Regions from separate parts of the Actinomadura sp. ATCC 39365 genome, predicted to be linked through region 1. Evidence: riboswitches for the same ligand, from Rfam matches in the RefSeq annotation. Region 1 holds a riboswitch; each other region holds the start of a gene.
What was found. A riboswitch is a leader RNA that binds a small molecule or an ion and turns the genes downstream of it on or off. The one in region 1 is predicted to bind S-adenosylmethionine.
Positions count from the first base shown of each region.

Region 2: linked by a shared signal. The riboswitch ahead of ACNF49_RS38805 (GNAT family N-acetyltransferase) and the one ahead of ACNF49_RS05885 (aminotransferase class V-fold PLP-dependent enzyme) in region 1 are both predicted to bind S-adenosylmethionine.
Region 3: linked by a shared signal. The riboswitch ahead of thrC (threonine synthase) and the one ahead of ACNF49_RS05885 (aminotransferase class V-fold PLP-dependent enzyme) in region 1 are both predicted to bind S-adenosylmethionine.

Region 1 covers NZ_CP184335.1:1,103,033-1,107,330, forward strand. Annotated here, with positions in the region: gene ACNF49_RS05875 (NADH-quinone oxidoreductase subunit D) at 1-33, opposite strand, end outside; gene ACNF49_RS05880 (DoxX family protein) at 157-840, shown strand; gene ACNF49_RS05885 (aminotransferase class V-fold PLP-dependent enzyme) at 843-2,138, opposite strand; SAM riboswitch class IV at 2,185-2,300, opposite strand; gene ACNF49_RS05890 (cytochrome P450) at 2,376-3,575, shown strand; gene ACNF49_RS05895 (SAM-dependent methyltransferase) at 3,559-4,298, opposite strand, start outside.
Region 2 covers NZ_CP184335.1:8,001,796-8,006,093, reverse strand. Annotated here, with positions in the region: gene ACNF49_RS38815 (DUF5937 family protein) at 1-560, opposite strand, end outside; gene ACNF49_RS38810 (alpha/beta fold hydrolase) at 605-1,468, shown strand; gene ACNF49_RS38805 (GNAT family N-acetyltransferase) at 1,514-1,897, opposite strand; SAM riboswitch class I at 1,905-1,997, opposite strand; gene ACNF49_RS38800 (hypothetical protein) at 2,121-2,756, opposite strand; gene ACNF49_RS38795 (M4 family metallopeptidase) at 3,029-4,298, opposite strand, start outside.
Region 3 covers NZ_CP184335.1:1,553,113-1,557,410, reverse strand. Annotated here, with positions in the region: gene ACNF49_RS08010 (MoaD/ThiS family protein) at 228-503, opposite strand; gene thrC (threonine synthase) at 529-1,761, opposite strand; SAM riboswitch class I at 1,775-1,915, opposite strand; gene ACNF49_RS08000 (RNA polymerase sigma factor) at 1,995-2,549, opposite strand; partial or broken gene ACNF49_RS07995 (alpha,alpha-trehalose-phosphate synthase (UDP-forming)) at 2,581-4,004, shown strand; gene ACNF49_RS07990 (MFS transporter) at 4,046-4,298, shown strand, end outside.

The sequences.
Region 1 (4,298 bases):
GCCGGCGCCGATCCCGACCACGCGTTCCGTCATAGGGCCCATGCTGCCACCGTCCCACGGGGCGATCCAGCGTGGGGGATGGTCAAGGAATCGTATGGCAACGCATCCCGAAGCCAGACATGGGGATCAATACCGGGAACGGGGGGAGAAAGCACTGTGAAGAGAGTCCTGTTTGATGTGGCGGCCCTGATCTCCCGGGTGGTACTCGGGGTGATCTTCGTGGCGCACGGCTGGCAGAAGTGGCAGGGCGGGCTCGGTGCCGCGGCGGGGCAGTTCCGGGAGATGGGCGTGCCCCTGCCCGAGTTGTCGGCCGGATTCGCCGCCATCGTGGAGCTGGTCGGCGGCGCGCTGCTGATCCTCGGCCTGCTGGTCCGGCCGGTGGCGTTGCTGCTGCTCATCGACATGATCGGCGCGATCGTCTTCGTGCACGCGGGCCACGGGGTGTTGTCGCAAGGCGGGGGATGGGAGCTGCCGGGCGCGCTGGGTGCGCTGTCCTTGATGCTCGCGGCGCTGGGCGGCGGCCGCATCGGCCTCGACGGCATCTTCCACTCGACGTACCGCCGCCGCAGGGAACGCCAGATCGCCGAGGACGACCTCGCCGCGCACCGGCCGGCCCGCCGCGCCGAGCCGACGACGGTCGTCACCGAGGGACCGGCCACGCAGGTCGGGCCGGAGGGCGGCCCGACGACGCCGGCCCGGCCCGAGGGCGAGGCCGAGCAGCCCAACGTGCCGAGGCAGCCCAACGCGCCGCGTCCCGGGCACCTCAACGACGAGGACATGAGGGACATCGACGCCCTGGTGTCCGACGAGCCGCACCAGCAGAAGCCGCCCAACCGCTGAGCTCAGCGGCTGACCAGGTCGCGCAGGGCCTCGATCAGGCGGTCGACGTGCTCCTGCGTGCTGCCGATGCCGATGGAGGCGCGGACCGCCGAGGCGGTGCCGTCCTCGCAACCTCCATCGGAGGTGCCCAGCAGGTGCCGGACGAAGGGGTGCGCGCAGAACTTCCCGTCACGGACGCCGATGCCGTACTCGCCGGACAGCGCCTCGGCCACCTCCCGGGCCGAGTAGCCGTCCACGACGAACGACACGATCCCCACCCGCGGGTGGTCCTCGCCCCACAACGACAGCTCGCGCACCCCGTCGATCGAGGCCAGACCGGTACGCAGCCGGGCGATCAGGCGCTCCTCCTCGCGCACCAGCTCCGTCCACCCCGTGGCGGTGAGCGCGTCGCAGGCGGCGGCCAGGGCGATGGCGCCGAGCACGTTGGGGGTGCCGGCCTCGTGGCGGGGCTCGGGGTCGTCGTGCCACTCGGTGGTCTCGCCCACCGAGCGCACCGCGCCGCCGCCCTTCAGGTACGGCTCGCCCGCCGCCAGCCAGTCACGGCGTCCGACCAGCACGCCGGCGCCGAAGGGCGCGTACAGCTTGTGGCCGGAGAAGGCCACGTAGTCCAGGTCGAGCGCGGTCAGGTTGAGCCTGCGGTGCGGGACGAGCTGGGCGGCGTCCACCAGGATCCGGGCGCCGTGCCGGTGGGCGATGTGGGCCAGGGCGGCGATGGGCCACAGCTCGCCGGTGACGTTGGAGGCGGCGGTGACCACGAGCAGCTTGGGGCCCTCGATCCCGGCCAGCGCCTCGTCGGCGGCGCGGACGGCCTCGCCGGGGAAGGCGGGCGGCGCCAGGCGTACGGACCGCTCCCAGGGCAGCAGCGAGGCGTGGTGCTCGGAGTCGAAGACGACGACGGTCGTGCCCTCGGGCAGGCAGCCGGCCAGCAGGTTGGTGGCGTCGGTGGTGTTGCGGGTGAAGATGACGGCGTCGTCCGGGCGGGCGCCGACGAAGGCCCGGACCGTGTGGCGGGCCTGCTCGTAGCGGGCGGTGGTGAGCTGGGAGGCGTAGCCCGCGCCGCGGTGGACGCTGGAGTAGGCCGGGAGCGCGGCGGCTACGGCGGCGCTGACCGGCTCGAGACAGGGGGCGCTGGCCGCGTAGTCGAGGTTGGCGTAGCTCACCAGCCGGCCGCCCTTGACCGGCACTTCGAGGTCGGCGCCGAGCACGGCGGGGATCAACCGTCCGGAGGCGGCGGCAGGGGCGGTGGCCTCGGCGGCGGCCTGGGCGGGAACGGAGTTGAAGATCGTCAGAGTGGACACGGCACAGCTCCTCACGGGTCGGTCGGACCCCTGGAAGCAGCCACGGAGCCCGCGCTTGCCCGCCACACCTCGTGACGGACCAGGTCTTCACCCGGGGCACCCCGCCGCGGACGCGAGGGTTGCCGGCCAGCTAGCCGGGGCTTGTCGCTGGCACTCATGACCTACGACGGCACTATAACCGACACCCGGGCATGATTCGCAAGCTCAGCAGGTCAACCCGTCTCATAAGATGAAATAGTGCGCTTTGATCCCTGGAATCCGGATTTTGTCGTCGACCCCTATCCGGCGTACGACGAGCTGAGGCGCGAGGCGCCCGTCCGCTACTTCGAGCCGTCCAACCAGTGGCTGATCTCCCGGCACGCGGACGTCAACGCGCTGCTCCGGGACCGGCGGCTGGGCCGCGACTACACCCACGTCGCCACGCACGAGGAGTTCGGCCGGCAGCCGCAGCCGGAGTTCCAGGAGGCCTTCTGGCGGGTCAGCAGGAACGGCATGCTGGAGGTCGAGCCGCCGGACCACACGAGGCTGCGCCGGCTGGTGTCCAAGGCGTTCACGCCGCGCATGGTCGAGTCGCTGCGCCCGCGCGTCCGGGCGATCGCCGAGAGCCTGATCGACGCGTACGTCGAGAAGGGCGGCGGCGACCTGATCGCCGAGGTCGCCGAGCCGCTGCCGGTCACGGTCATCGCCGAGATGCTCGGCGTCCCCGAGCAGGACCGCCACCTGCTGCGCCCGTGGTCGGCCGACATGTGCGGCATGTACGAGCTCAACCCCAGCCTGGAGACCCAGCACCAGGCGGTGCGCGCGGCCGAGGAGTTCGAGTCCTACCTCAAGGACCTGGCCCGCGACCGGCTCGCGAACCCCGGCGAGGACCTGGTCAGCGCCCTGGCCGCGATCCCCGAGCTGACCCTCGACGAGCTGGCCGGCACCTGCGTGCTGCTGCTCAACGCGGGCCACGAGGCCACGGTCAACGTCACCGGCAACGGCTGGCGGGCCCTGCTGAAGAACCCCGGCGAGCTGGCCCGGCTGCGCGCCGATCGTTCGCTGCTGCCGACCGCCATCGAGGAGCTGCTGCGCTACGACACCCCGCTGCAGCTCTTCGAGCGCTGGGTGCTGGAGGACATCGAGGTGCACGGCGTGCGGATCCCACGCGGCTCGGAGGTCGCCTGCCTGTTCGGCTCGGCCAACAGGGACCCCGAGGTGTTCGAGGACCCGGACCGGCTCGACCTGGGTCGTCCGGACAACCCGCACATCTCCTTCGGCGCCGGCATCCACTTCTGCCTGGGCGCGCCGCTGGCCAGGATCGAGCTGACGGAGTCTTTCACCGCGCTGCTGGACCGGGTCGGGACGATCGAGCTGCGCGCGGAGCCGGTCTACAAGCCGGGCTTCGTCATCCGCGGCCTGCGCTCGCTCGACCTCGACGTCACCGGCTCTGGCTGAGCCAGCCGAACCCGCCGAGCCCGGCCGGATCGATCAGCTCGGCCTCCTCCGACGCCCTCGACAACGCGCGTACGTAGGCGCGCGGATCGGTGCGGGCGAGGTCGACCGGCGGCCGGGCGCCGGTGAGGCCCAGCGCCCGCAACATGTCACGCTGTGTGGACAAGGTTGTGGATATCGCGCCGGCCCGCCGCCCGGCCTCGGCGCACGCGTCGAGGGCGACGTGGGCGGTGATGTCGCAGGTCCCGTCGGGGACGGGGGCGACGACCGCGCCGTCGCGGTAACCGGTCAGCGTGCCACAGAGCGGTCGGTTATCCACAGGGTGTGCATAATCCACGGCTATCGCCCGGCCGCGGGCGAGGCGTACCAGAACGGAGGCCCAGGCGTCGTCACGGGGACGGCCGATCTCGGCGCGGGTGCCCACGTGCGGCAGCGGCCACCAGCGGTCGAGCCATTCGCGGTCGGCGGGCCGCAGCGGGCCGCCGAGGCGCTCCTCCCCGGTCCGGGTGTTGACCATGACCAGACGCGGGCCGCCGGAGGTCTGCTCGGCCACGTCGAGCGGGATGTTGTCGAGCCACTCGTTGGCGACGGCCGGGCCGGCGATGCTGGACGGCAGGCAGCGGCGCCACTCGACCTCGTCGGGCAGGCCCGGGGGCCTGGGTGACAGGTCGACGCAGGTGACGCGGAGCCGGTCGCGCAGAGCGGGCTCGGCCATGTCGAGGACGC
Region 2 (4,298 bases), 6.9 Mb from region 1:
CGCCGGCCGTGGACCACCAGCTGGCCGTCGTCCCAGGCGATGTCGCGGTGCAGCTCGGCGAACAGCGCCTGCACCCCGCCCTCCACCAGGGTCAGCGCGCGCCGGCCGATGTCGGCCTCCAGCACGGCGCGCATCCGGCCCCACTGTGGCGCGATCAGCAGCTCGTGGCAGCGACGCAGCGCCTCGGCCAGCCGTGGAAGTACCGTCGCGGGCTCGGGGGCGTCCTCGGCCGGCATGCCCAGGACCGCGCCGTACTCGTGCCGGAAGAAGTCCTCCTGCGTGGCGCGTACCAGGTCCAGCTCCGTCGCGATGGAAGGCAGGCGCTGAGCCGGCGCCGGGAACAGGAACGACGGCAGCGGCCCGGCGATCAGCGCGCGCAGCAGCGGCAGCTCGCTCTCGCCCGCCAGCAGCGGGCGCGCCTGGCGCACCCAGGACCGGTGGACGGCATGGCCGCCCGTGCCGAACAGGATCCGCAGCGCCAGCACCGTCTCGCCCAGCGGTGAGACGGCGAACCGCACCTTCGCGACCGACGCCGCGGTGAACCTGATCTCGACCGCCATCCGCCCTCATCATGTAGCTGTGACTGAACGATAGCCGAGGCGCGGTGTCTCCCCGCAGGCTGGCGGGCATGAACTCCTTCACCTCCTACGACGGCACCAGGCTCGCCTACCGCGTGTTCGGCGACGGCCCCCCCGTGGTCTGCCTGCCCGGCGGGCCGATGCAGGCCTCCGCCTACCTCGGCGACCTCGGGGGCCTCTCGGCGCACCGGCAGCTGATCATGGCGGACCTGCGGGGCACCGGGCAGTCCGCCGTGCCGCCGGACACCGCCTCGTACCGTTGCGACCGCCTGGTCGATGACGTCGAGGCCCTGCGCGAGCACCTCGATCTCGACCGGATGGACCTGCTCTCCCATTCGGGGGGCACGAATCTGGCCGTGCTCTACGCGACCCGCCATCCGGAACGCGTCAGACGGCTCGTCCTGGTCACTCCGAGCGTCGCCGCCGTCGGCATCGGGATCACCGAAGAGGTCCGGCGGGGGACCGCCCGGTCGCGCGAGGGCGAGCCCTGGTTCCCGGGGGCGTACGCGGCCCTGGAGAGGGTCATGTCAGGGCAGGCCACCCGTGACGACTTCCAGGCCATCGCGCCGTTCTGGTACGGCCGCTGGGACGAGACGGCCCAGGCGCACAAGGCCGCCGAGGACGAGCAGCGGAACGACGAGGCGGCAGCCGTCTTCGGCTCCGACGGCGCCTTCGCCCCCGACGCCACCCGTGCCGCGCTCACCCGCTTCACCTCACCGGTGCTGCTGCTCGCCGGCGAGGTGGACCTGAACTCCCCTCCCGCCGCGATGACCGAGCTCGTCGCGCTGTTCCCGCACGCCGAGCTCGTCGTACAGGCCGGGGCGGGGCACTTCCCGTGGCTCGACGACGCCGACCGGTTCATGGCCACCACCTCGGCGTTCCTGGGCTGAGCGCCCCCGCCCGGCGAGGGGCCCCTGGCTACCGCCTGCCGGTCTTCATCGAGCGCTCGCTGAGGCCAGGCGGGTGGTGAGGGTTCGCCGGACGGCCGGCCACTCGGATGCGACCACCGCGAACATCGCCGAGTCCCGGAGCATCCCCTCCTCACCGGGTGCCCAGGACATCGACCAGTTGCGGAGAACGCCCTCGAAGCCGATGCCGAGTCGCTCCAGTGCCCGCCGGCACCGGTGGTTGCGGGCGTCGGTCTTCAGATCGACCCGCGCGACCCCGATGCTCTCGAACGCGTACCGCAGCAGCAGAAGCTTCGCTTCGGCGTTGATCCCGGTGCCCTGCGCCGCCAGGTCGACCGCGTGCTCCATCGTCAGCGGCTCCAGCCGCACCAAGGAACCTGCGAGCACGGGAACATCGAGCTGAACGCTCATCAGACCTTCCTCATCGTGCCTGGCGTTGGCACCTTGCCCATGGCTGGGCAGGTTGCCGGACCGTCACAGGGCCAGGTCCCTCGGATCCTCTGGATGATCAACTGAGGCCGATCCTCTCCGACGGCCGACGACCTCGTCAACACGTGAGGGCGACGGCGGCGGCGCGGAAACCCCAGCCGGGCACGGCCCGGCTGGGGTTTCCGGTCAGGGACCAATTCAGCCGTCAGCTGGTGAAACGTCCCTCACGGGTGTACTTGCAGGCCCCGCCGAGGCAGCTGGGGCTGGAGCCCCAGCCGTCGTCATAGCTGACCCTGCGGTGCAGCTTGATCTTGCCCTTGACCTCCTCCGACTGGAGGCCGGGGCCGACCTTCCTGTCCGCCTGCTTCCACCAGCTGGTGCCGTTCCAGTAGTACAGGCGGTGCCGGGCCCACAGGTAGCTGGGCGAACCCGCCGGCAGGCAGTTGAAGACGTAGCTCTCCGCGCGACGCTCCTTGAAGCCGCCGAAGCCGAGGGTGGTGAACGACTTGGGCGCCAGTCCGGCCTGGCCGTTCTCGTGCCACAGGTGCCAGCCGAAGTGTTCGGCGGTGCACGAGCCGGAGAGCACGGCGCCGGCCGGAGCGGCCAGGCCGCGTACGGTGACCGGCTCGCTGGTGATCCGCCGTCCCCGCAGTCCGGCGGGCAGGTCGGCGCCGTGGTCGTCGACGAGCCGCCGGGGCACCGGCACGTCGGGCGGGGTGATCTCCAGGTAGGTCTGCAGGTAGCTGTTGCTCCGGTCCCAGGCGATGAGCGGCGCGCGGCCGATGATCCCGAGCTGGGACATCCCCACTTCGTCGGAGGGCCGGCTGTCGGAGAAGGTCACGGTGAGACCGGTCGTGTACTCGATGGAGGCGAGGGGGGATCTCCCGGTCGCTTCTCTCGGGTTCGGCCGCGGCCGGGGAGGAGGCGAGCACCATCGTGGCGGTGGTTGCTGCGATGAACCTCATGTCGCTCCTTGCGGTAGATGACGGCCCGCGCAGAACGTTAGGCATAGGCCCTTTCAACGGCCTTGAAAATGAGCCCGGCGCATACTTCCGGCGCGCCGGGCCGAATTGACTGTCAGGTCGCTGAAGCCCCCGCGGCGGCCTCATCGGCTCATGGAGCCACGGTCAGGGTGAGGGTGGCCGTGTGGTCGAGGGCGACGCCGTCGGCCAGCACCGTGATCGGGTAGGTGCCGGACGCGGTGCTCGCGCCGACCGTGACGGTCAGCGTGGAGGTGGCGCCGGTGGTGATGCTCGCCGGGCTGAAGGAGGCGGTCATGCCCGCCGGTAGCCCCCTGGCGTACAGCGAGATCTGCTGCGGGCCGCCCGAGACGACGGCGCTGCTGACGGTGACGCTCACGGTCTGGCCGGGCTGCACGGCCGCCGCGGTGGGGTCGACCGCGACCGAGAAGTCGCACGTGTACGGCTCCCCGGCGCGGACGGGCACGCGGACGGCGTTCCACGCGGCCTTGACCGTGTTGTACTCCAGGCACGACCCGGGGAACATGTCCAGGGCCGCCTGCAGCGAGGCGCGGCGGGCCATGGTGTGCGGCCAGGAAGTGGTCTTGCGCAGCAGCGTGCCCATGTAGATCTGGCCCGCCTTGCGCGCACCGAGCCCGACGATGGAGGAGGAGTCGCAGGTCGGGCTGGGCGGCTGGCCGTTGGTCGGGTTGCTGCCCTCGGCCAGCAGGTAGAACCAGTGGTTCTGGACGCCGGCCCCGACATCGGGCGGCATCGACGGCACCGCGCTGCTGAAGCAGTCGGGGTGACCGGGGATCAGCGACGGCTTGTACATGTAGCGGATCGGGCCGGTTCCGTCGACGTTGACCTCCTCGCCGACCGTGTAGTCCGGCGGGTCGAGGGTGGCGGGCTGGTTGGCGTACTGCTCGGTCAGCGCGCCGAAGATGTCGCCGGTGGACTCGTTGAGTATGGCCTTCTCGTTGTCGCCGAGGTCGATGCCGGGCGTGGTGGCGAAGACGGCGTGGCCGTACTCGTGCGCCACGACGTCCATCGCGGTGAGCTGGCGGAGGTTGTCGGAGGTGTGGCCGAAGACGGTGTAGTTGCCGTTCCAATAGGCGTTGACGGCGTTCAGGCCGACGCGGGCGGGGTAGCCGTCGCCGACGCCGTTGAAGCCGGAGCGTCCCAGCCACGCCCTGAGCATGTCCCACTCGGTGTCGATCGCGTAGAGCACGTCGACGCAGGCGGTTTCGAAGTTGGTGCCGGTGCCGTTGCCCCAGTTGTCGTCGGGCCCGGTGTAGGCGGAGCCGTTCTGGCCGCCGCAGCGCACGTTCCGCCGTACCGGGTCGATCATGGCGAAGGAGGAGCCGGTCCCCATGGTGCCGATGGTGACCGGGTTGCCGTTGTAGTAGCTGTTGCCCACCCCC
Region 3 (4,298 bases), 450 kb from region 1:
TGGGCTCGCAGATCTCGCCCATTCCTTCGCGAGACCCGTAATCGCATGACTTTTGGGAAAATCAGCCAGACGATCGCCCTCGACCATACCTGTGGCACGGGGTTTGGCAACAGAGTCAACCGACAAAACGCTAATTTCATCGAAGGCTGAGTCGTTCGAGGTTGAATTTGGTTCTAAAACAAGAAGGCGCCCACAAGGGGCGCCTTCAAGAGTCGGTGGTCCGGCGGTCAGCCGCCCGCGACGGCAGGGATGATGGAGATCTGAGCGCCTTCAGGGGCGGGAGTGTCCAAGCCCTCGGCGAAACGGACATCCTCTTCACCAACGTATACGTTGACAAAACGACGAATCTTGCCCGATTCATCCAGAATTCTCGCGCCGATCCCCGGGTAGTCGGAGTCGAGCTTGGCGAGAACGTCACGAAGAGTCGCCCCTTCGCCACTCACCTCGGCGTTACCCCCGGTGTAAGTGCGCAGAATGGTGGGAATCCGCACAGAAACGCTCATGGTTTTTGTTGCCTTTCCTGGATTGTCAGACAGTCGCGCGGAACGCGTCGAGAGAGGGCCGGATCACGGCGGTGGGCCGCGCGTCGTCGCTGATCGCGTCGAGCGTCTTGAGGCCGTCGCCGGTGTTCAGCACCACGGTCTCGGCCTCGGGGTCGAGCCTGCCCGTCTCGACGAGCTTCTTCAGCACGCCCACCGTGACGCCGCCCGCGGTCTCGGCGAAGATGCCCTCGGTGGAGGCCAGGAGCTTGATGGCGGCGACGATCTCGGGGTCGGTGACGTCCTCGACGCCCCCGCCCGTGCGCCGGGCGATGTCCAGCACGTACGGCCCGTCGGCGGGGTTGCCGATGGCCAGCGACTTGGCGATCGTGTCCGGCTTGACCGGCTGGACCACGTCGTGCCCCGCCTTGTACGCCGTCGAGACCGGCGAGCACCCGGCCGCCTGGGCCCCGAACACCTTGTACGGGGTGTCCTCGACCAGCCCGAGCGCGATCAGCTCCTTGAACCCCTTGTCGATCTTCGTGAGCTGGGAGCCGGAGGCGATGGGGATGACGATCTGCTCGGGCAGCCGCCAGCCGAGCTGCTCGGCGATCTCGTACGCGAGCGTCTTGGACCCCTCGGCGTAGTAGGGCCGCAGGTTGACGTTGACGAACCCCCACTGCTCGCCCAGCGGGTCGCCGATCAGCTCGGAACAGAACCGGTTGACCTCGTCGTACGTGCCGTCGATGCCGATCAGCCGGCCGCCGAACACCCGGGCCATGGCGATCTTGGCCGCTTCGAGGTCGGCCGGGATGAACACGCACGCGTCGAGACCGGCCCGCGCGGCGGCGGCGGTGACCGCGCCGGCGAGGTTGCCCGTGGAGGAGCAGGAGAGCGTGTGGAAACCGAAGTTCCTGGCCGCCTCGACGGCGATGGCGACCACCCGGTCCTTGAAGGAGTGGGTGGGGTTGCCCGAGTCGTCCTTCACGTGCAGGGACCGGATGCCGAGCGCCTTGCCGAGATTGCCGGCCTTGACCAGCTTCGTCCAGCCCGGGTTCATGTTGGGCTTGCTCGCCACGTCGGCGGGGACCGGGAGCAGGGAGCGGTAGCGCCAGATGTTGGCGGGGCCGGACTCGATGTCCGCGCGCGTCACCTGGCCGAAGGAGTAGGCCGCTTCGAGCGGCCCGAAACACTCCAGGCAGGCGAAGCTGGGGCCCAGGGGGTAGCGCGTGCCGCACTCGCGGCAGGACAGAGCGACGGCAGGACCAAAGTCGAGCGACATGAAGCGAGGCCTTCCCTCATCTTCGCCCGCGGCCACCTTGACCGCGAACCGGAATTGGCACCTTGTCCCGGTCGGCCTCGCCAGGTCGCGAGTACAAGCCGGGAGGGTTGCCGGGGCTTCGCAGGGCCGGTCCCTCCACCCCTCTGGATGAGCAATATTCAGTTGTCGAAAAGGACTCTACCTTCTCAAGTGGCGGAAACAACCGCCCGTCTCACGATTTGAGAGGACACGTCTCACCGATAGTCCTCCCCGAGGACTCCCTGCACGTACTTGCGGGCCTGGTGGATGCGGGACTTGGCCGTGCCGAGCGGGATGTTGAGCTGCTCGGCCACCTCGTTGTAGTCGAGCTGGACGATGTCGCGCAGCACCAGCGCCTGGGCCAGGTCGGGCTTGTCGGCCTCCAGCGCCTCCATCGCGTCGAGCAGGTCGAGCCGCGAGCCGGCGATCACGCTGACCCGCCGCGCGTCCGGCTTCTGCATCGGCAGCTCCTCCGACGTCTGCTCGGCGGCCCTGCGCTTCAGCGAGCGATACGTGGTGCGCGCGCAGTTGGCGGTCACGATGTGCAGCCAGGTGCTGAACCTGGCCCGCCCCTCGAACCGGCCGATGTTGCGCGCCACGGCCAGCAGAGTGTCCTGCGAGGCTTCTTCCGCGTCCTGGTGATAGGGCAGGATCCGGGCGCAGTGGCGCATCACGTCAGGCTCGATCCTGGCCAGGAGCTCGCCGAGCGCGCGATGGTCTCCGGCCGCGGCCGAGCGGGCGAGTTCCTCGGTTAGCTCATCTAGCGCCATAGCTGGGATCCTATGGGCGAAGGGAGCCCAAATGAACAGCGTTCTCGTGGCGTCCAACCGCGGGCCGGTCTCCTTCACCGTCGACGACGACGGTGAGCTGACCATGAAACGCGGTGGTGGCGGCCTCGTCTCGGGCCTGTCGGGGGTGGCCAAGGAGCACGGCGTGCTGTGGGTGTGCGCCGCGCTGTCCGACGGCGACCGCAGCGCCGTGCGCCTGGCCCCGGGGGCCGGCTCGACCGCGGCGGCTACGACACGGGCGCCCTGCGGATGCTCGACATCCCCGCGGCCACCTTCCACCGCGCCTACAACGCCGTGGCCAACTCGACCCTCTGGTTCGTCAACCACCTGCTGTACGACATCCCCAACTCCCCCAGTTTCGGCACCAAGTTCCGGCGTGAGTGGGAGTCCTACCGCGACTACAACGGCGCGTTCGCGCTGGCGCTGGCCGAGGAGGCCGGGCACGGGGCGCGCGTGATGGTCCAGGACTACCACCTGACGCTCACCCCGGCGATGCTCCGCGCCGAGCGGCCCGACCTGCGCATCGCCCACTTCAGCCACACGCCGTGGGCGCCTCCCGAGTACTTCTCGCTGCTGCCGGACGCGGTGACCAGGGAGGTGCTCGACGGCATCCTGGGGGCCGACCACGCGGGCTTCCTCACCGCCCGGTGGGCGGGGGCGTTCATGGACTGCTGCGAGGCGCTGCTGGGCGCGCGGGTGGACCGCGCGGCCGGCACGGTCACCCACGAGGGCAGGACGACCCGCGTCGGCGTGCACAGCCTGGGCGTGGACGGCGCGGCGCTGTGGGCGCGGGCCTGCGAGCCCGACGTCGAGTCGCACATGGCCGCGCTGGCCGAGCAGGTGGCCGGCCGCCGGCTGATCGTCCGCATCGACCGCACCGAGCTGTCCAAGAACATCGTGCGCGGGCTGCTGGCCTACCGGGAGTTCCTGGCCGCCCATCCGGAGTGGCACGGCAAGGTGGTCCACCTGGCCTTCGCCTACCCCAGCCGGCACGACCTGCCCGAATACCGCGAGTACACCGCGTCGGTGCAGCGCTGCGCGCGCGAGATCGAGGACGAGTACGCCACCGAGGACTGGGATCCGGTCATCCTCAACGTCAACGACGACTACCCGCGCTCGCTGGCCGCCTACCGGCTGGCGGACGTGCTGCTGGTCAACCCCATCCGCGACGGCATGAACCTGGTCGCCAAGGAGGGGCCGGTCCTGTCGCCACGCTGCGCCCTGGTGCTCTCGCGCGAGGCGGGGGCGGCGGCCGAGCTGGGGCCGTACGCGCTGGTGGTCAACCCCTACGACGTGAGCGGCACGGCGGACGCGCTGCACGAGGCGCTGGTGATGCCCGAGGACGAACGCAGGCGGCGCCGCGACCGGCTGCACGAGGCGGCCACCGCGCTGCCGCCGCACAAGTGGCTGGAGTCCCAACTCGACGCCCTGCTTTAACATGAGAAGTCGGGTTCACTGCCAATGACGGAGGCTGCCGGGTGTCGACGGTCTCAGTGCCCATCAGACTCGTCCGGGACCGTCCGACCTGGCTCATCTACTTCCTGCTCGGCACGTTCGCCACGTTCGTGTACGGCCTGAGCGCCGCCCTCCCGCTCCTGCGCGCCGACCAGCGCACCACGGCCACCGTCGCCGGGCTGCACGGCACCGCCATGGCGGTCGGGACGATCGGCGCCGGGCTCGCGCTCCCCCTGCTCACCCGGCTGCTCGGCCGGCGCTCGACGTGCTGGTTCG